Regions from separate parts of the Streptomyces sp. BL1 genome, predicted to be linked through region 2. Evidence: riboswitches for the same ligand, from Rfam matches in the RefSeq annotation. Region 2 holds a riboswitch; each other region holds the start of a gene.
The links. A riboswitch is a leader RNA that binds a small molecule or an ion and turns the genes downstream of it on or off. The one in region 2 is predicted to bind glycine.
Positions count from the first base shown of each region.

Region 1: linked by a shared signal. The riboswitch ahead of gcvT (glycine cleavage system aminomethyltransferase GcvT) and the one ahead of AC3AGO_RS33010 (trimeric intracellular cation channel family protein) in region 2 are both predicted to bind glycine.
Region 3: linked by a shared signal. The riboswitch ahead of gcvP (aminomethyl-transferring glycine dehydrogenase) and the one ahead of AC3AGO_RS33010 (trimeric intracellular cation channel family protein) in region 2 are both predicted to bind glycine.

Region 1 covers NZ_JBXYWZ010000002.1:2,753,305-2,759,873, forward strand. Annotated here, with positions in the region: gene AC3AGO_RS12050 (enhanced serine sensitivity protein SseB C-terminal domain-containing protein) at 57-833, opposite strand; gene AC3AGO_RS12055 (enhanced serine sensitivity protein SseB) at 970-1,746, opposite strand; gene AC3AGO_RS12060 (AAA family ATPase) at 1,866-2,567, opposite strand; glycine riboswitch at 2,804-2,907, shown strand; gene gcvT (glycine cleavage system aminomethyltransferase GcvT) at 3,071-4,231, shown strand; gene gcvH (glycine cleavage system protein GcvH) at 4,344-4,724, shown strand; gene glyA (serine hydroxymethyltransferase) at 4,812-6,089, shown strand; gene AC3AGO_RS12080 (L-serine ammonia-lyase) at 6,184-6,569, shown strand, end outside.
Region 2 covers NZ_JBXYWZ010000002.1:7,516,619-7,523,187, forward strand. Annotated here, with positions in the region: gene AC3AGO_RS32985 (MFS transporter) at 1-422, shown strand, start outside; gene AC3AGO_RS32990 (DMT family transporter) at 352-1,305, opposite strand; gene AC3AGO_RS32995 (DUF6011 domain-containing protein) at 1,520-1,729, shown strand; gene AC3AGO_RS33000 (DUF952 domain-containing protein) at 1,747-2,097, opposite strand; gene AC3AGO_RS33005 (hypothetical protein) at 2,260-2,427, opposite strand; gene AC3AGO_RS33010 (trimeric intracellular cation channel family protein) at 2,823-3,437, opposite strand; glycine riboswitch at 3,615-3,719, opposite strand; glycine riboswitch at 3,721-3,814, opposite strand; gene AC3AGO_RS33015 (ABC transporter permease) at 3,843-5,117, opposite strand; gene AC3AGO_RS33020 (FMN-dependent NADH-azoreductase) at 5,267-6,013, opposite strand; gene AC3AGO_RS33025 (sigma-70 family RNA polymerase sigma factor) at 6,089-6,569, shown strand, end outside.
Region 3 covers NZ_JBXYWZ010000002.1:1,112,944-1,119,512, reverse strand. Annotated here, with positions in the region: gene ftsR (transcriptional regulator FtsR) at 1-482, shown strand, start outside; gene AC3AGO_RS05195 (bifunctional nuclease family protein) at 609-1,082, shown strand; gene AC3AGO_RS05190 (MerR family transcriptional regulator) at 1,323-1,901, shown strand; gene AC3AGO_RS05185 (DNA polymerase IV) at 1,957-3,453, shown strand; gene AC3AGO_RS05180 (PRC-barrel domain-containing protein) at 3,366-3,746, opposite strand; glycine riboswitch at 3,889-3,990, shown strand; glycine riboswitch at 3,992-4,119, shown strand; gene gcvP (aminomethyl-transferring glycine dehydrogenase) at 4,184-6,569, shown strand, end outside.

The sequences.
Region 1 (6,569 bases), 4.8 Mb from region 2:
CGGCACGAGCCCGCCGCACAGCCGGCACGACCTCGCGCGGCAGCCCGCGCGGCGGCTCAGTACGCCTGGGGGTAGCCGTATCCGTTGCCGGGTCCTGTGCCCTGCGGGGCGGCGGCACCTGCCGGGGCGTCACGGTCGAAGAATGGCCGGGAGTTGCGCCGCAGCCACATCGCGACCGGGTCGTAGTCGTCGGCCATGGAGACGCTGGAGACGGGCAGCCCGGCGGGCACCGAGGCGACCGACTGGCGCATCATCTCCCGCACCGACTCCACGGCCTGCTGCCCGTTGTCGTACAGATCGAGGCCGATGGCGAGATACGCCGTGCCCAGCGCCGGCTGCACCCAGCAGCGGCGCAGCGAACGGACGGCGGGCGTACGGTGCGCGGAGTGCGTGAGCTGGGCGTAGAACTGCGGGACGTCCAGGGCCGGTTCGGAGATGCGCAGCGGTCCGGCGGGCAGCCGGTCCAGGCCGCCGGCGACCCGGCGCAGATCGAGCCAGGGGATGCCGACGCCGCCGCCGGGAGCGTGCGGATTCAGCCAGATGCCCCAGCGCTCGGGGAAGAGAGCCGTCGCGATCTCCCGGCCCGTGACGACCTCGTGCGCCCGGTTCCAGCCGGAGACGGCGAGCTCCTGGGCCGAGGTGACACAGGGCGCGTAGCCGTACCCGCCGACCTCCATGTTTCCGTACTGCGCGTCGGGCGAGCCGGCCTGGCCGGTCCACAGGAGCATCCACACCTCTGCCCCGGTGAGCGCGTTCAGCAGTGCCTCGTAGGTGTCGAACCGGCCGGGCGACACCTGCTGCAGCAGCTGCTCGACGCTTCCTCCCGCGCTCACGTAGCCGCCCTTCTTCTGCTTCGCTCACCATGCGCCCGCACTCGCGTACGGACGCGCCCCGTCATCTCTCCAGCTTAAGAGCCCGGTACGACACGTCGCCGCCGACTCGGCGCTTCCGTTTCGGCCGGTACGCCCGTCAGGTGTGCTCGCGCGAGTAGAACGGGCGTACGCAGTGCCGCATCCAGTCCGCCACCGGATCCCGGGACGCGTCCAACAGCACCATCTGGACGGGCCACTTGACGGCCACCCTGCCCAGCGCCCGCCCCAGCGCGTCGTGCGCGGCCTGCCGGGCCTCGGGGTCGAGGAGGTCGAGTTCGACCCCGATGAACAGCGCAGGGGGATCGCCCTCGCTGCTGGCGAGGGCACGCCGCGCGGTGCGTACGGGACCCAGCACGGCGAGTTCGCCGGCCACCGCGGCGAGGAACTCCCCGGGCTCCTCCTGCCAGTCCGGTTCGAAGAGCCGCACCCGCGCACCGCGGGCCACGCCCCACGCGGCCTGCTCGTCGGGGGTGTTCTTGCACAGCTCCGCCACCACCTCGGGCGGCAGCGGGATGCCGACGGCGCCCTCCGGGTTCACCGCGATCCCGACCTGCGGGGGCAGACCGCGCGCGAACTCCCGCGCGGGCGCGATGCTGAAGTCCATGTGGGAGCCGACCACCTGGAGGAACTGCTGCTCGGAGCTGAAGACGGGGACGTACGCCGCGCCGCCCAGTTCGATCGTCGGCAGGTCCAGATTCGGGCTCTGCGGACCGCCGCCTTCGGGCAGCGGCACCCAGAGGCTGCTGCGGCCGAGCACCTCCAGCAGCCGGCCGCCCGCGGAGGAGACGGCGAGTGAGGCCGCGAGGGCCTCTTCCAGCTCGTTGCCGGGCCAGCCTCCGCCGTGGCCTGGGCCGAAGTCCTGCGGGATGCTCATGCGGCCACCCTAATCGGAGGCGTTTCCGGCCCTGTTGGCCGGTCCTCGCCCCGGGCGCGGGGTGCCCCGCGCCCGGCCCTCATGCGCAGACGCCGGCCCTCATGCGCAGACGCCGGCCCTCATTCGAAGGTGATGGCCGCCAGCGAGGCCGCGGCCTCCCGGTCCAGCAGCGTCACCGAGGTGACGCCCGACGGCAGTGTCCCCTCCTCGGCGGCCGTCACCAGGCGGGCGACGGCGCGCCGGTGACGTACGAAGGCGTAGCCGGACACCCCGCGCCCCCGCGCCGCCTGCCCCTCCAGGGCGAGGCCGGGCGGCACGTCGAGGAGCACCAGATGCAGGCCCCCACCCCGGCGCCGGGTGTCCCGCGCCACCCAGTTGCGCACCCAGCTCTGCGTACCGCAGTCGTGCACGACGACACTCGCGCCGGAGGTCAACGCGCCCCGGAGACCGGCGAAATGGGCAATCCTGACAAAGGGCCGGTACAGCCCGTACGGCATCCAGCGCGGCATTCCGCGGTCCCAGCGCTCGCGCACGTCCTGGGAGTCGATGCGGCGCACCGTGTCGCCGAGCGCTACCGCGCGCCGCATCAGCGTCGACTTGCCGCTGCCGGGCAGTCCGGAGACCACGACCCGGTCACCGGCGGCGAACCGCAGGGTGCCGCCCGGCGCGGTGCCGCGCAGGTCCCGTTCCTCCACGGCGGGCGCGGGCGCGGGAACCGGCGCGCACCGCTGCGCGGGCACGGCCGTGCCCGCTCCGGCGCCCGTGCCGTTTCCCGTCACCGTCGCGCTCACCGCGACGTACGCGCTGCGCAGGCTTGCCACCCGATCGCCCTCCCCGGCTCGGACCGCTCGTCGCGGCTTTCCCCGAGAGTGTCAAGGAACGGTAATGCGATTCAAGGCGCGGCGGGTCCGGGACATGTGTCCGTACACACCCGTGACATGCGGCCGTCCGCTCCGGGCGGACCTGCCGCGAAGTGCTGTGGAATGCCGTACGGCCGGGGGGACCGCAGACGGCGCGAACGTGCCATGATGTGCACGCCAACTCCATACCGGCCGATTGAGCCCGCGCGGGAGAGTCCCCGTCCTGAAGAAGAAGGACGTGGGCGCCGAAGGAGCAAGTTCCTCCCTTGAATCTCTCAGGCCCCGATACCGCGCAGGGTGAGGCAGATCTGAAAAGCGGGCCGCCGCCGCTGCGAGCTGCAGAGGCGCCGGCTCCACCCAAGGTGCAAGCTCCGTTCCGAAGCTCACGGGACACGGGCGAACCTCTCAGGTTCCGATGACAGATGGGGAGGACACTCACGTCCCCCATGACCGGGAGCCTGATCATGAGCGAAAATCCGCCCGCCCCTCGCAGGACGGCCCTCGACGCGACACATCGCGCGCTCGGCGCGACGATGACCGACTTCGCGGGCTGGGACATGCCGCTGCGGTACGGCAGCGAGCGTGACGAGCACAACGCCGTGCGCAGCCGCGCGGGCCTGTTCGACCTCTCCCACATGGGCGAGATCACCATCACGGGCGCGCAGGCCGCCGAGCTGCTCGACTACGCGCTCATCGGCAATCTCTCCAAGCTCGCCGTGGGCCGCGCCCGTTACACGATGATCTGTGACGAGAACGGCGGCATCCTCGACGACCTGATCGTCTACCGCACCGGTGAGCAGACCTTCATGGTCGTCGCGAACGCCGCCAACTCCCAGGTGGTGCTGGACGCGCTCACCGAACGCTCGGCCGGCTTCGCGGGCGCGGAGGTGCGGGACGACCGGGACGCGTACGCGCTGATCGCCGTCCAGGGCCCGGAGGCCGCCGGGATCCTTCAAGGCAAGCACAGCCTGAAGGGGCTGACCGACGCGGACCTGGAGGGCCTGAAGTACTACGCGGGCCTGCCCGGCACCGTCGCGGGCAAGGACGCGCTGATCGCCCGTACCGGATACACCGGCGAGGACGGCTTCGAGCTCTTCGTCGCCCCCGCCGACGCCGTCGCCGTGTGGGAGGCGGTGACCGCGGCCGGCGAGGGCGCGGGCCTCACCCCGTGCGGGCTGAGCTGCCGGGACACGCTGCGGCTCGAAGCGGGCATGCCGCTGTACGGACACGAACTGTCCACCGCCACCACCCCGTTCGACGCGGGGCTCGGCCGGACGGTGAAGTTCGAGAAGGAGACCAACGGCGGCCGTTTCGTGGGCCGCGAACCACTGGAGGCCGCCGCCGAGCGTGCCGAGAAGGCACCGCCGCGGAAGCTGGTCGGCCTGATCGCCGAGGGCCGCCGCGTCCCCCGCGCCGGTTACCCGGTGGTGTCGGCCGGTGACGGTACGGTCATCGGCGAGGTCACCTCCGGTGCCCCGTCCCCCACCCTGGGCAAGCCGATCGCGATCGCATACGTGGACGCGGCCCGTGCGGAGCCCGGGACGGAGGGCGTCGCCGTGGACATCCGGGGCAGCCACGAGCCGTACGAAGTGGTGGCCCTCCCCTTCTACAAGAGGCAGCGCTGAGCCCCGCGGAGCATCACCCGGCGTCTAAACCTCCCGGCCACGGACTGTGGGTCTCATCCCACCTGACCTGACCGTTTTCCTTTGCACACCTCTCATCCAGGAGAATCGCACCATGAGCAACCCCCAGCAGCTGCGCTACAGCAAGGAGCACGAGTGGCTGTCGGACGCCGCGGACGGCGTCTCGACGGTCGGCATCACGTCCCACGCCGCCGACGCGCTCGGCGACGTGGTCTTCGTCCAGCTCCCTGAGGTAGGCGACTCGGTGACCGCGGGCGAGCCCTGCGGCGAGCTGGAGTCCACCAAGTCGGTCAGCGACCTGTACGCACCGGTCACCGGTGAGGTCACCGAGACCAACCAGGACGTGGTGGACGACCCGGCGCTGGTGAACTCCGCCCCCTTCGAGGGCGGTTGGCTGTTCAAGGTGAAGGTCACCGACGAGCCGGACGACCTGCTGTCCGCCGACGAGTACACCGCCTTCGCCAAGGGAGCCTGAGCCGCCCGAGGCCGGGAACCCAGGCTGTACGCCTACTGCTCTGCCCGTCACTACCGCGCCGTGACGCGCGCCATCAGGGATGGATCCATGTCGCTTCTGAACAGCTCTCTCCACGAGGTGGACCCGGACGTCGCCGCCGCCGTCGACTCCGAACTCCACCGTCAGCAGTCCACCCTCGAGATGATCGCCTCGGAGAACTTCGCCCCGGTCGCCTCCATGGAGGCCCAGGGCTCGGTTCTCACGAACAAGTACGCCGAGGGCTACCCCGGCCGCCGCTACTACGGCGGCTGTGAGTACGTCGACGTCGTCGAGGACATCGCCCGTGACCGGATCAAGGCGCTGTTCGGCGCCGAGGCCGCGAACGTCCAGCCGCACTCCGGTGCGCAGGCCAACGCGGCGGCGATGTTCGCCCTGCTCAAGCCGGGCGACACCATCATGGGTCTGGATCTGGCCCACGGTGGCCACCTCACCCACGGCATGAAGATCAACTTCTCCGGCAAGCTCTACAACGTCGTCGCCTACAAGGTCGACGAGCAGACCAGCCAGGTCGACATGGACGAGGTCGAGCGGCTGGCCAAGGAGCACCGCCCGCAGATGATCATCGCCGGCTGGTCCGCGTACCCGCGTCAGCTGGACTTCGCCGCCTTCCGCCGCATCGCGGACGAGGTCGGCGCGTACCTGATGGTCGACATGGCGCACTTCGCCGGTCTCGTCGCGGCCGGGCTGCACCCCTCGCCCGTGCCGTACGCGGACGTGGTCACCACCACGACCCACAAGACCCTCGGCGGCCCGCGCGGCGGTGTGATCCTCTCCAAGCAGGAGTACGCCAAGAAGATCAACTCGGCGGTCTTCCCCGGCCAGCAGGGCGGCCCGCTGGAGCACGTGATCGCCGCCAAGGCGGTCTCCTTCAAGATCGCGGCGAGCGACGACTTCAAGGACCGCCAGCAGCGCACGCTGGACGGCGCGCGCATCCTCGCCGAGCGGCTGCTCCAGGACGACACCGTCGGCGCCGGCGTCAACGTGCTGTCCGGCGGCACCGACGTCCACCTGGTCCTCGTCGACCTGCGCAACAGCGAGCTCGACGGCCAGCAGGCCGAGGACCGGCTCCACGAGGTCGGCATCACCGTCAACAGGAACGCGGTCCCGAACGACCCGCGCCCGCCGATGGTCACCTCGGGTCTGCGCATCGGCACCCCGGCGCTGGCCACCCGCGGCTTCAAGGCCGAGGACTTCCGCGAGGTCGCGGACATCATCGCCGAGGCACTGCTGCCGTCCTTCGACGAGGCCAAGGCCAAGTCGCTGTCGGCGCGGGTCTCCGCGCTGGCGGAGAAGCATCCGCTCTACCCCGGGCTGAACAAGAAGTAGGCCGGGACCGACCGTGAAGGGGTGCCCCGCCTGCCCGTGCGGGGCACCCCTTCGGTCCCCGTAACACCCCTTCCGGACGCAGGAGTCCGCCACCATGGCCATTTCCGTCTTCGATCTCTTCTCGATCGGCATCGGGCCCTCCAGCTCGCACACCGTCGGCCCGATGCGCGCGGCGCTGATGTTCGCCCGCCGGCTGAAGAACGAGGGGGTGCTCGCGCACACCGCCTCGGTACGCGCCGAACTCTTCGGCTCCCTCGGTGCGACGGGCCACGGCCACGGCACACCCAAGGCCGTACTCCTGGGCCTGGAGGGCGAGTCGCCGCGCACCGTCGACGTCGACTCGGCGGACGAACGTGTCGCCCGCATCCGCCAGTCCGGCCGGCTGCGGCTGCTCGGCGCGGAGATAGGCGACGCGCACGAGATCGACTTCCACGAGCCGAAGCAGCTGATCCTGCACCGCCGCCGCTCGCTGCCGTACCA
Region 2 (6,569 bases):
GGGGCTTCGGCGCGGGCATCCTGCTCACGCTGGGCATCGTGCACGCGTCGTTCCAGGGCGCGCAGGGCACGCTGTTCGCCGCACTGTTCCCGACGCGGATCCGCTACACCGGCATGTCGTTCGTCTACCAGATGTCGGGGATCTTCGCGTCGGGCATCACCCCGCTGATCCTCACGTCACTGCTGGCGCTGGGTTCGGGCACCCCGTGGCTGGCCTGCACCTTCCTCGTGCTGACGGGGCTGATCAGCCTGTGGGCCACATCCCGGCTGCGCGACGAGGACCTGCACGTCGCCACCGGACCGTCCGCTCCCGGGGAGCGGCCCGCCGCGGGGGAGCAGTCGCCCGCTTCCGTCAGTGCGGAGCCATACGCGGCGGATCGTCGGCCCGCACAACCGGCGGGGGCTCCGAAGGCGAGCGGATGACCACGGGCTTCGGCAGCTTGTCGTGCGACCTGCCACCCGTGCTCTGCGATGCCAGCAGCACCAGCCCGGCCGCGGCGGCCGCGCCTGCCGCGGCCGCGCCCAGCTGACCGGCCAGACCGTAGCGGAAGCCCTCGTTCAGCATCAGGATGCCGACCGCCGCCGCCATGACGGGATTGACCACCGTCATGGTGGCGAGCGGCGCGGTCAGCCCGGCGCCGCGGAACGAGGCCTGCGCCGTGGCGAGCCCGGTCGTCGCCAGCGCCGCCGTCACCACGAGCAGGAACACGATCTGGAGCGCCGAGGCCTGCTGCCAGTCGTCGGCGACGGACTTCACGTACACGGAAGCAGTGCCGTACGCGATACCCGCCGCCACGGCCAGCGCCGCCGACCGCAGCCGCGCCGTACGCCGCCCCAGGAACACGCCCGCCGTCACCAGCAGGGCCAGCCCGCCCGCCACGGCGGCCGCCAGGACCAGCTGCTGCAGCACGCTGAGTGTCCGCGAGGTGGCCGAGGCGTCGCCCACCAGCATCAGGATGACCGCGAGCCCGGCCGAGGTCAGCAGGATGCCGCGCCAGCCGGCGGCGGTTACGGGACGTTTCACGAACACGGCGGCCATCGGCGCCGCGAGCACGAGGGTCAGCACACCGAGCGGCTGGACGACGGTCAGCGGGCCCAGGCCCAGCGCCGCCACGTGCAGCAGCGCGCCGAACCCCTGCATCGCGGCCGCCAGCCACCAGCGGCCGGACGCCAGCAGCGCACGCATGCGCGCATGGCGGCCTTCCACGGTGACGGTGGCGGCGAGCCGCTCCTGGATGATCGCCGCGGCGGCGTAGCACACCGCCGATATCAGCGACAGCAGGATGGCCGCGACCAGTGGATTCATGGCCGGCTCCGGTGAAGGGTGGGCGTCCCGTTCATACCTCCAACGATGACTCTCCGACCGGGTCGGTGTCGTCGTCTGCCAGGTCCGGTTTTCCGTACCGCCGGGGGAGTACTCCTCCTCACGGCCTACAACTGACAGTGGACACCCGCTGTAGCCGGGCTCGGACACCCGACGGGCGGGAGTCGCGGAGGCCCGCGGATGGTATATCCGTCCCATGACCGAATCCGCCGAGCCGGAGCCCCTTCCGGACAGTCACCCCGTGCAAGGCCGGCGCGTCCTGTGCCGCATGTGCGGGCAGCCGCTGCGCGACCGGGCCTCCCGCCTGTGGGGCCTTGGGCCCGACTGCCGGCACAAGCTCGCGCTGCGCAGCGCGCCGGTGCCGCCGTTGCACGAAGTCGACCAGGACACGTTGCCGGGGGTGTGAGGGGGCGCTCGGTCCGCTCAGTGGCTCGGGGACTCCGCCTCGGTCCACGATTCCACGGCGACGACCGCGTCCACGGGCAGCGGGCCGTAGATGTGCGGGAAGGTCTCGTCGGCGCCGGGGACCGGGGGCTCGTGGCGTACGGGGACTGTCAGGCGTTCGCTGTCGATGACGAGGACGACGAGCTCCCCGGCGGCGGGGGTGCCCGCGCCGTACAGCATCTCGGCGACACGGGGGAGTTGATGCCGCGCCGAGCCGTGGATGAAGCCGACCTCCTCCAGCGTCCGGCCGCGGGCCGACATCTCGTACGTACCAGTCTCGCGCGCTGCCTCCCACAGGGAGCGCTCGGTGAGGTGCAGAATTTCGGTCATGAACAGACCCTAGGCGGTGCGGTGTTCGACGGTGCCGGATTCGCCGGGGCGCGGTGGAGCCGGGTCGTCACCGGCAGGCGACTGCCCCGGCCGGTGCGGCAAACGCGGTCCGGGCGGGGCAGTCGGCGGTGACGGTCATGAGTGCCGGGTATCCGTGCGGCGTCAGACGGAGGCCCATGCGTAGATCATCCTGGGGGGTGCGTCGGCCCCGGAGCAGGTGTCTTCCTCGTCCTGCGTCTTCTTTTTGCCGAGGGCGGTGATCAGCTGGGCGATTCCGGCGACAAGGGCGCCCAGGCCGCCCAGAAATGTACCGATCGATTCGAGAGTCATGGTGCATCTCCAGCCTGCGGGCCGGACGCGTGTCGGGGACCTGCGCTCTATGCGGGGAGCGTCGGCGGCGACTGTCGCGGGGAACCGGCCATTCCCACGGCGACTCGCGCGAAGGGGTATTCCGGCGGCACCGGGAAGGACGCCGCACACCGTGCTGCACTCATCGTCCAACGCATGTCCGGCCTCCTTTCGCCCAGTTGACAGCCGCCAAGCCCACAAGCGCCCAGACGGCAACTCATGCACCTGAGTTGATGGGCCGTCACTTTACCGGCATTCCACCGCCCAGCAATACCCCCGAACGAGTGGAATGCTGTCATCGTTGGCTGGAATCAGTCGAACTCCCCTTTGTGGGCAAGGGGATGAGAACCGTACGGAGGGGCCGGGTGCCTCTGCCGTCAGGCGGGGGAGCGGTGCAGGCCGGGGAGGCGGAGGCCGTACCGGATGGCGAGCGTGCGCAGCAGGAACACCAGCGCCGCGGAGGTGATCGTCGTGGCGGTGGAGGGGACGCCGAGGCTGTCGAGGGCGAGGCAGCAGGCCGCGCCGGCCGCCGCGGCCGTGGCGTAGAAGTCCTCGCGGAGCAGCAGCGGAGGGCTCTCCCCGCACAGCAGGTCCCGCACGATCTCGCCCGTGACGCCGGTCAGCACCGCCAGGATGATCACCGCGGGCGGGGTGACGCCGGCCTCCAGGGCCGCCCGTGCGCCGATCACGGTGACCACCGCGAGTCCGAGGGCGTCGACCAACAGCAGGGTGCGGTGCGGGAATCGGCGCCGGGCCGGATAGAGACTCGTCAGCACCGCGACGCCGGCGATGACGGCCAGCAGGACCCAGTCGTGCGTCCAGTAGAGCGGGCGGCGGTCCAACAGAACATCCCGCAGGGTGCCGCCGGATATCGACGCGGCGAATGCGAGCACCAGTCCGCCGAAGAAGTCCATCTTCGCCTCGTGTGCCGCCAGTACGCCGCTGGCGGCGAATGCGGCGATGCCCACGAGATACAGCACATGCAAGATCACGGCAGCAATCCCCTCAGTTCGCCGGGCAGTTGGCGACGGAAAAGGGAAGAGCTGCCGGAACGGGGCAGCGGGCAGGGGTGAGCACGGGGCGCACGGGGACTCCATTTCGCGAACGGGTATGCCGGACGGCGCGGCGCATTCCGTGCACGTGGAGTGTGCGGGCATGCGGCGCGCGGACTTTCCCGCTCTGTCATGAAGCCTGAGAGTTTCACCGCCTGGCCTGGCGGTTTGCCCCGTGGGCGGGCACCTGCGGAGAGTCCGCGGTGCCGCTTTTCAGAGGTGCCTTTCCTGCGCGGTAACCGGCCTGAGAGATTCCGGGAGGGTTGCTCCTTCGGCATCACCGCCGCGAAAGGGCGTGATTCTCCCGCACAGGGTCAACGGCCTGTCTGCTGTTGTGCCGTTACGCTAACACGGCTCGACGTCCACTCCGCGCGCCGATGGATTCCCCGCCGGATTCCCGTACGCGTACCGTGCGACGTATCCGTGCGCGTCCCCTCGTACGTCTCCGCTCGGAATGTCAGCGCGCCCCCTCAACTCGCCCGGACCGGCCGGAGGTTGTCTCTTCCCCGGGTGGCGGTGCCGCCAGGTCCAGAACACGGCGCAGGACAGAACGGCCCAGCCGGCGAGTACGAGGACGGGACGCGGCGACTGATGGCCGGGGAAGTAGACCGCGGAGCTGAGAGCCTCGACCGTCGCGCCCTGCGGAAGCCGGCAGCCGAGCGCCGCCAGCGGCCGGGGCAGCAGTCCCGTGGGGACGGAGCCGCCGCAGGACGGGGCGCCCAGCAGCACGACCAGCCCGTACGTCGGGAGCAGCGCCCATCTCTTCAGCAGGACGCTGAACATCGTGAACAGCATGCCGGACGCGAACATCGCCAGGGACAGCAGCAGCCACGGGATGAGGAACGGCATGGTGAGGACGTCCAGCCACCAGTCCGCGACCGCGTAGATGCACAGCCCGCCCAGGACGGCGAAGCCGGCCGTGAAGCCGATGCGCCCGCCGGGCGTGAGGCCGTCGGCGTGCGCCGACAGCTGGCCGGCGCCCAGGAAACCCACCATCACGGCGGCGAACGTCATATAGAAGAGTGCGATCCCCTTCGGGTCCGTCTTCTGCGGCGGATGGGTGTCGCGGACCCGCACCCGCACGCCGGCTTCCTCCGCCGCCCGCGGCGCCGCCTTGCTCAGCACTTCGGCGACCGAGGCACCGGACGCGCCCGACACGTCCAGCTCCACCGGGGCGTTCTGATCTGCCGGCGTGTGCGGTCCGGTCCGCGCCTCCGGACCGGCGTGACCGCGTACGACGGCGTAGACCTCGCGCTCGCTGACCTTCCGTGCGGCTGCGGCGTCGTTCCCGTACCGGTGAGGTGCGAGCGAGGCGTGCAGCTCTCCGTCGAGAGCCTTCAGGAAACGCTGTTCGTCGGGGGAGTCGTCGACGAGGGCGACGGGCAGCATGCGCGGTTCGGGCTTGGCCATCACGTACGAGTACGTACCGGCGAGCAGCCCGGCGACGGCTGCGATGAGGAACATCAGCACCGTGGCGGGGTACATCGGTGAGTGCCGGAACGCCCGCCACCGCTCACCCGGTGTGCGCTTCCCGTGTCCCTGCCGCCCCAAGCCATCGCCCGCGGGCGCGACTTCCTCGCACATGCCGTCCCGGTCGGGGCGGGGGAACGGCGCGGTCATGCACACTTCCTCGGCGCTGTCGGCACTTGCTCCAGGGGCGACGGGGCGCACTGTGCGCCGCGCCATCCTGCAAGGGAGCCAGAGACCCGCGGCGCGGCGGTAGGGACTTCCGGCCCGTCCGGGGAGGGCAGTTCAGCCCTGCCGCCCGGTCAGCTCGGTTGGCGGGTCGTTCGGAGTGCCAGGTCTCTGACCGCGTCCTGGGCCGACGCCAGGGAGACCGCGGCCATGTCGCGAAAGGGCGCGAGAGCCGGGATGTCTTCCGCGCGTGTCATCTCGGCGTGCACGACGTGCAGTTCGTCCTCGGGGACGCCGAGCGCACTGAAGTACGCGCGGAGGTACGGGATCTGGAAGTCGAACGGTTCCCGGGGCGTGCCCGGGCCGTAGGCGCCGCCGCGTGCCGCGACCAGCACGATCCGCGTACCGGACAACAGGCTCTCCCCGGTGTGCGGGTCGGTGAACGCGCCGGGGAAGGACACCCGCTCGATCCACGCCTTCAGGGCGGCGGGGACCGAGAAGTTGTACATCGGCACGCCGAGCAGCACGGTCTCCGCTTCCAGCAGTTCGGTGACGTACGGCAGTGTCAGCGCCCACTCCCGCGCCTCGGACGCGCTCTCGGCCAGTGCCGCCACCTCGGCGAGCGGCACACCGCCCTGCCGCTCCACGCGTTCCCCGAGGGAGATCAGCCCCGGCCCCACAGGGGGCACGGGGCCGGCGGCCAGATCCCGGTACCGGTAGCCGGCTGAGCCGTGCCGCTCCCGCCACGTTTCGGCGAACAGTTCTGTCAGCTGTCTGGTGGCGGAACGGTGCGAGGGGGCGGTGCTGGAATCGAGGTGCAGCACGGACGCCCGTCCGGAAGACGGGCGGCGCACCTGCAGGTCGGTGAGGATGTCGGTCATGTGGTCTCTCCCTGTCACTTCTGCGTCCTGGTGACCGTCAAGAAGGTGACGGACCGCGGCGAGGAAAGGTGACAGATGGACGAGGACGAGCGGCTGGCGGAACGGTTCGAGGCGGATCGCAACCGGCTGCACGCGGTCGCCTACCGGATGCTCGGCTCGCGCAACGAGGCACAGGACGCCGTCCAGGAGACGTGGCTGCGGCTCAGCCGCGTCGACAGCAGTGCCATTGGGAATCTGGGCGGATGGCTGACGACGACGGTGTCCCGTGTGTGCCTCGACATGCTGCGTTCCCGCACGTCACGGCGCGAGGACCTGGAGGGCGACGAACTGTCCGAACGGCTCGGGAACGCCGTCGGTGAGGACGCCGATCCCGAACAGGAGGCGCTGCTGGTCGACTCGGTGGGCCGGGCGCTGCTCGTGGTCCTGGACACGCTCGTACCGGCCGAACGGGTCGCGTTCGTACTGCACGACATGTTCGCCGTCCCGTTCGACGGGATCGCGCCGATCGTGGACCGTACCCCCGACGCTGCCAAGAAGCTCGCCAGCCGCGCCCGCC
Region 3 (6,569 bases), 6.4 Mb from region 2:
AGGTCATCCGCGAACAGCTCGACGCGCTCTCCCGCGGAGAGCGTCCCCAGCTTCCCGCCCCCGCAGCGCCGGGGGACATGCTGTCGGCCGAGGAGTCCGCTCCCGTGCCCGGAGGGACGCGCGTCGACCGTGCCGGTCTGCTCGCCGCCGCCGAGGTGACGGAGGGGGAGCTGGCCGAGTGGGAGGCGTACGGCCTGTTCGTGCCGGACGAGGACGGTACGTACGACACGAGCGAGGTCGATGTCGCGCGGCTCGCCGCGGAGCTGGGCCGCTTCGGCCTGGAGGCCCGTCATCTGCGGGCCGTGAAGGCGGCGGCGGAGCGCGAGGCCGACCTCGTCGAGCAGATCGTGGCGCCGCTGCGGCGGCACCGGAACCCGAGGACCCGGGAGGGCGCGGAGAGCACCGCCCGGGAGCTGGCCGGGCTGTCCGCCCGGCTGCACGCCGCGCTCGTGCACTCCGCGGTGCGGCTGCGCGGCGGCTGATCCGCGGGTGGAGCGGCGGCACCTGAGCGGTGATCTGTCCGGCATGACACGGAAGACGGCATTCCGGCCGCGCCGGGGGACGGCCCCGACTACCCAAACAGGCGTGGCACAGCCTAGGGTTGCTGTGTGAACGAGCTCGACGTAGTGGGTGTCCGGGTGGAAATGCCCTCCAACCAACCGATCGTGCTCCTGCGTGAAGTGGGTGGCGACCGGTACCTCCCTATTTGGATCGGACCTGGGGAGGCGACCGCAATTGCGTTTGCCCAGCAGGGCATGACGCCTGCGCGCCCTTTGACCCATGACCTGTTCAAGGATGTCCTGGAAGCCGTGGGGCAGGAACTCACCGCGGTCCGGATCACGGATCTGCGGGAAGGCGTGTTCTACGCCGAGCTGGTCTTCGCCAGCGGAGTCGAGGTGAGTGCGCGTCCGTCCGACGCCATAGCGCTCGCCCTGCGCACCGGGACGCCGATCTACGGAAGCGACGGAGTGCTGGACGACGCCGGGATCGCGATCCCGGACGAACAAGAGGACGAGGTGGAGAAGTTCCGCGAGTTCCTCGACCAGATCTCGCCGGAGGACTTCGGCTCCAGCAGCCAGTGACGGTGCCGGCGGACGGCCGGTCCGGAAGCGTTCCGACAGTGCGCCCGGAGGCCATCCGAGCAGAACTTCCCCGTATGAACGCGCACGAAACCACACGTCGGGTGATTATCACTCGGGGTGCTGAGTGTGGCGATCGTTGACGCACCCGGAGTGACTGCCTACCTTCAAGTGGGCAAGTTCCGGGGGTGACTCGGGATGTGACGGACGGAGGTCGGCGTGAGTAGCACCGGCGGCGACGGCATGGCAGCTGACGGCTCCACGCCGCTCCCGGGAAGCGCGGCCCCGGCCGCCGCGCACCCCGCGCCTGCCGCGCCCGACCAGCCTTCCGTGCTGGTCGGATACCGCGGCCCCACGGCCTGTTCGGCGGCCGGCATCACGTACCGCCAGTTGGACTACTGGGCGCGTACGGGGCTCGTGGAGCCCAGCATCCGCTCGGCCGTGGGCTCGGGGAGCCAGCGGCTCTACAGCTTCCGCGACGTGGTCGTGCTGAAGATCGTCAAGCGGCTGCTGGACACCGGGGTCTCACTGCAGAACATCCGGGCCGCCGTGCAGCACCTGCGGGCCGGTGGCACGGCCGATCTGGCGCAGATGACGCTGATGAGCGACGGCGCGACGGTCTACGAGTGCTCCTCGCCCGACGAGGTGGTGGATCTGCTGCAGGGGGGCCAGGGCGTCTTCGGGATCGCGGTCGGCGTGGTCTGGAAGGACGTCGAGGGGGCGCTCTCGCAGCTGCACGGTGAGTGCGTAGACAGCGGCGAGACGATCGTGCGGGACCACCCGGAGGACGAGCTGGCCAGGCGGCGCAACCGGGCCGGATGACGGCCCGCGGGCGCGCCGGGCGGGATTGTCAGTGCCGTGCGGCACCATCGGTGACGTGAGAGGCGCACCGACGATCCTGCATCTCGACATGGATGCGTTCTACGCCGCTGTGGAGCAGGCGGCGAAGCCGAGCCTGCGCGGAAAGCCCGTGATCGTCGGCGGGCTGGGTCCGCGCGGTGTGGTGGCCACCGCTTCGTACGAGGCGCGGGTCTTCGGCGCGCGCTCGGCGATGCCCATGGCGCAGGCGCGCAAGCTGTGCCCCAACGCCGCTTATCTGACACCGAGGTTCGGGCTCTACCGTCAGGTCAGCGATGTGGTCATGGAGCTGCTGCGCGAGCTGTCGCCACTGGTCGAACCGCTCAGCCTGGACGAGGCGTTCGTCGATCTGGAGGCGGCCGGCACGGTGCGTCCCGACGCGACGCCGGAGGAGGCCAGGGAGGTCGGGGAGGAGCTGCGCCGGGCCATCCGGAAGGCGACGGGGTTGGCCGGTTCGGTGGGTCTGGCCGGCTCCAAGATGCTCGCGAAGATCGGTTCGGAGGAGGCCAAGCCGGACGGTCTGGTGCTCATACGGCCCGGTGAGGAACGGGAGTTGCTCGCTCCGATGACGGTGCGGACGCTGCCGGGCGTCGGTCCGGCGACGGCGGAGACCCTGCGGCGCTCGGGGATCACCACCATCGGGGAGACGGCCGAGGCGGGGGAGGCGGAGCTGCTGCGGCTGCTGGGCAAGGCGCACGGCACGGCGCTGTACACGATGGCCAACGGCTATGACGACCGTCCCGTGGTCGCCGAGCGGGACGCCAAGTCGGTGTCGGTGGAGGACACCTTCGATGTCGACCTGACCGACCGTACGCAGGTGCAGCTGGAGGTCTCACGGCTCGCGGACCGGTGCGTGAAGCGGTTGCGGGAGGCGGGGCGCTCCGGCAGGACGGTGGTGATCAAGGTGCGCAGCTACGACTTCTCCACGCTGACCCGCTCCGAGACGCTGCGCGGGCCGACCGACGACCCCGGCGTCGTGCGGGAGGCCGCGGCCCGGCTGATCGACGGTGTGGACACCACGGCGGGTGTGCGGCTGCTGGGGGTGGGCGTGAGCGGGCTGGCCGACTTCACACAGGAGGATCTGTTCGCGCAGGCCGCGGAGGGGGCCGAGGAGGCGCGGCGGATGCGGCGGATGGTGGGGGCCGAGGCGGAGCCGGGGGAGGAGGACCCGGACGAGGAGGATCAGAGCGCCGCGGCGCCGGCCGTCGTGGAGGAGGAGATACCCGCGGTGCGGCGGTGGCTGCCGGGCCTGGACGTCCGGCACACCGAGTACGGGCCGGGCTGGGTGCAGGGCAGCGGCGTGGGGCGTGTCACCGTGCGTTTCGAGCGACCCGGCGATCCCCCCGGCCGGGTAAGGACGTTCACCGTCGACGACCCCTGTCTCGAGCCGGCCGAGCCGCTTCCGCCGGCGCCGATGAGCGGCGCGGATCAGCTCTCCGAGCCCGCTATCCGGCCGAAGTCCCGGTCCGGGGACGGGGCGGCGCCCTCGCCGACGGCGGGGACGTCGAGTCCGTAGTGGTGGTAGAGCTGGAGTTCCTGGGCGGGCGAGAGGTGCCGGCCGACGCCGAAGTCGGGCGCGTCCTTGATGAGTGCGCGGGCGAAGGGGACACGGAGCGTCTCGTCCACGACGCTGCTGGGTTCGAGGGGGACGAACGCGTCGCGGCTGAAGATTCCGGTGCGGACCGCGGCCCACTCCGGTTCGCCGGTGGCGTCGTCGAGATACACCTCGTCCACGGTGCCGATCTTCGTGCCGTGGGTGTCGAACGCCTTGCGGCCGATCAGGCTCCGCGGATCGATTTCGGTCTGCACGGTCCCTCCAATAGGTCGCAACTGCTCCATCGGGATCCTCTGGGGCGGTAGTACAACGAAAAGGCACTTTTCGGTTGTTGGCCACTCGGGCGCAGGCCTGGTTCCCACTGATTACCTCGCTGGTAGGCTCGGAAACGGCTGTCGACCCCACGCGGGAGAGTCCTCGGTGGAGCGTGTGTGCCGGGGACGCCGAAGGAGCAACTCCTCCCCGGAATCTCTCAGGCTCACGTACCGCGTGGACGAGGCCACTCTGGAAAGCAGGGCGGGCCGCGGACGAGTGCCGGAGCCCCTCCTCACCGACGGTGTAAGCCGGGCCGGCCGAGCACAGCCGGCGGGACCGGTGAATCTCTCAGGTGGAGATGACAGAGGGGGAGGCCGTCAGGGCACCCGTGCGTGGTGTCCCTTCGAAGGTCGCAGAGACCAGGAGGCCTCCGCAGATGACTGCCAACCGCATCCCCCTCGCCGAGCTGGAGCGCGGCACACCGTTCGAGCGTCGGCACATCGGGCCCGACACCGGGGCCCAGGCCAAGATGCTCGCCCAGGTCGGATACGGCTCCCTCGACGAACTCACCGCCGCCGCCGTGCCGGACGTCATCAAGAGCGCCGGCGCGCTGCGGCTTCCTGATGCCCGCAGCGAGGCCGAGGTACAGGCCGAGCTGCGCGAGCTGGCCGGCCGCAACGACGTGCTGCACCCCATGATCGGGCTTGGCTACTACGGCACTTACACACCGCCGGTGGTGCTGCGCAATGTGATGGAGAACCCCGCCTGGTACACGGCGTACACCCCGTACCAGCCGGAGATCTCGCAGGGCAGGCTCGAGGCCCTGCTCAACTTCCAGACTGTCGTGGCCGATCTGACCGGTCTGCCCACTTCCAACTCCTCACTGCTGGACGAACCGACCGCCGCCGCCGAGGCGATGGCGATGTCCCGGCGCGTGGGCAAGGTCAAGCAGGGCGTGTACCTGGTCGATTCGGACTGCCTGCCGCAGACCGTCGCCGTCATCCAGACCCGCGCCGAACCCACGGGTGTCGAGGTCGTCGTCGCCGACCTGAGCGAGGGCATTCCGGACGGGATCGCCGAGCGTGGCGTGTTCGGCATGCTGCTGCAGTACCCGGGTGCCTCGGGCGCCGTGCGTGATTACCGTGCCGTCATCGAGCAGGCGCACGAGCTCGGCGCGGTGGTCACCGTCGCCGCCGACCTGCTGTCGCTCACGCTGCTCACGTCGCCCGGCGAGCTGGGTGCCGACATCGCCGTCGGCAGCAGCCAGCGCTTCGGTGTCCCCATGGGCTTCGGCGGCCCGCACGCGGGATACATGTCGGTGCACGACAAGTTCGCGCGCAGCCTGCCCGGCCGCCTCGTGGGCGTCTCCAAGGACGAGGACGGCAGCCAGGCGTACCGGCTGGCGCTGCAGACGCGCGAGCAGCACATCCGCCGGGAGAAGGCGACCAGCAACATCTGCACCGCGCAGGTGCTGCTCGCCGTGATGGCCGGGCTGTACGCCGTCCACCACGGGCCCGAGGGACTGGCCGCCATCGCCCGCCGTACGCACCGGTTCGCGACGCTGCTGGACGCCGGGCTGCGGCAGGGCGGTGTGGAGACCGTGCACGGCGCGTTCTTCGACACCGTGACCGCGCGGGTGCCGGGCCGGGCCGCCGATGTCGTGGAGCGGGCCCGCCAGGAGGGCGTCAACCTCCGCCTGGTGGACGCCGATCACGTCGGCATCTCCTGTGACGAGACGACGGCGCGGGAGCAACTGAGCGCCGTGTGGAGCGCGTTCGGGGTCGAGGCCGACATCGAGCAGCTGGACGGGGCGACCGAGGACGTGCTGCCCGAGGGGCTGCTGCGGCAGGACGAGTACCTGACGCACCCGGTCTTCCACGAGCACCGTTCCGAGACGGCCCTGCTGCGCTACCTGCGCAAGCTCGCCGACCGCGACTACGCGCTGGACCGCGGCATGATCCCGCTCGGTTCCTGCACGATGAAGCTGAACGGCACCACGGAGATGGAGCCGGTCACCTGGCCGGAGTTCGGCGCGCTGCACCCCTTCGCGCCCGCCGCGCAGGCCGGCGGCTACCTGACGCTGATCGGGGAGCTGGAGGACCGGCTGGCGGAGATCACCGGATACGACAAGGTCTCGCTGCAGCCCAACGCCGGTTCCCAGGGCGAGCTCGCCGGGCTGCTGGCCGTACGCGCCTTCCACCGCGCCAACGGCGACGACCAGCGCACCGTGTGCCTGATCCCGTCCTCGGCGCACGGCACCAACGCGGCCAGCGCCGTGATGGCGGGGATGAAGGTCGTCGTCGTCAAGACGAGCGAGAACGGCGACGTCGAACTGGACGACCTGCACGCCAAGATCGAGAAGCACGGCGACGAACTGGCCGTCCTGATGGTCACCTACCCCTCCACGCACGGGGTGTTCGAGGAGCACATCAGCGACATCTGCGCGAGCGTGCACGAGGCGGGCGGCCAGGTGTACGTCGACGGCGCGAACCTCAACGCGCTGGTGGGCGTGGCCCGTCCGGGCAAGTTCGGTGCCGACGTGTCGCACCTGAACCTGCACAAGACCTTCTGCATCCCGCACGGCGGGGGCGGTCCCGGTGTCGGCCCGATCGGCGTGCGCGAGCACCTCGCCCCGTACCTGCCCAGCCACCCGCTGCAGCCCGAGGCGGGCCCCTCGGAGACGGGCATCGGCCCGATCTCCGGCGCGCCGTGGGGCTCGGCCGGCATCCTGCCGATCTCCTGGGCGTACCTGCGGCTGATGGGCGCCGACGGGCTGCGGCGTGCCACGCAGGTCGCGGTGCTCGGCGCCAACTACATCGCCA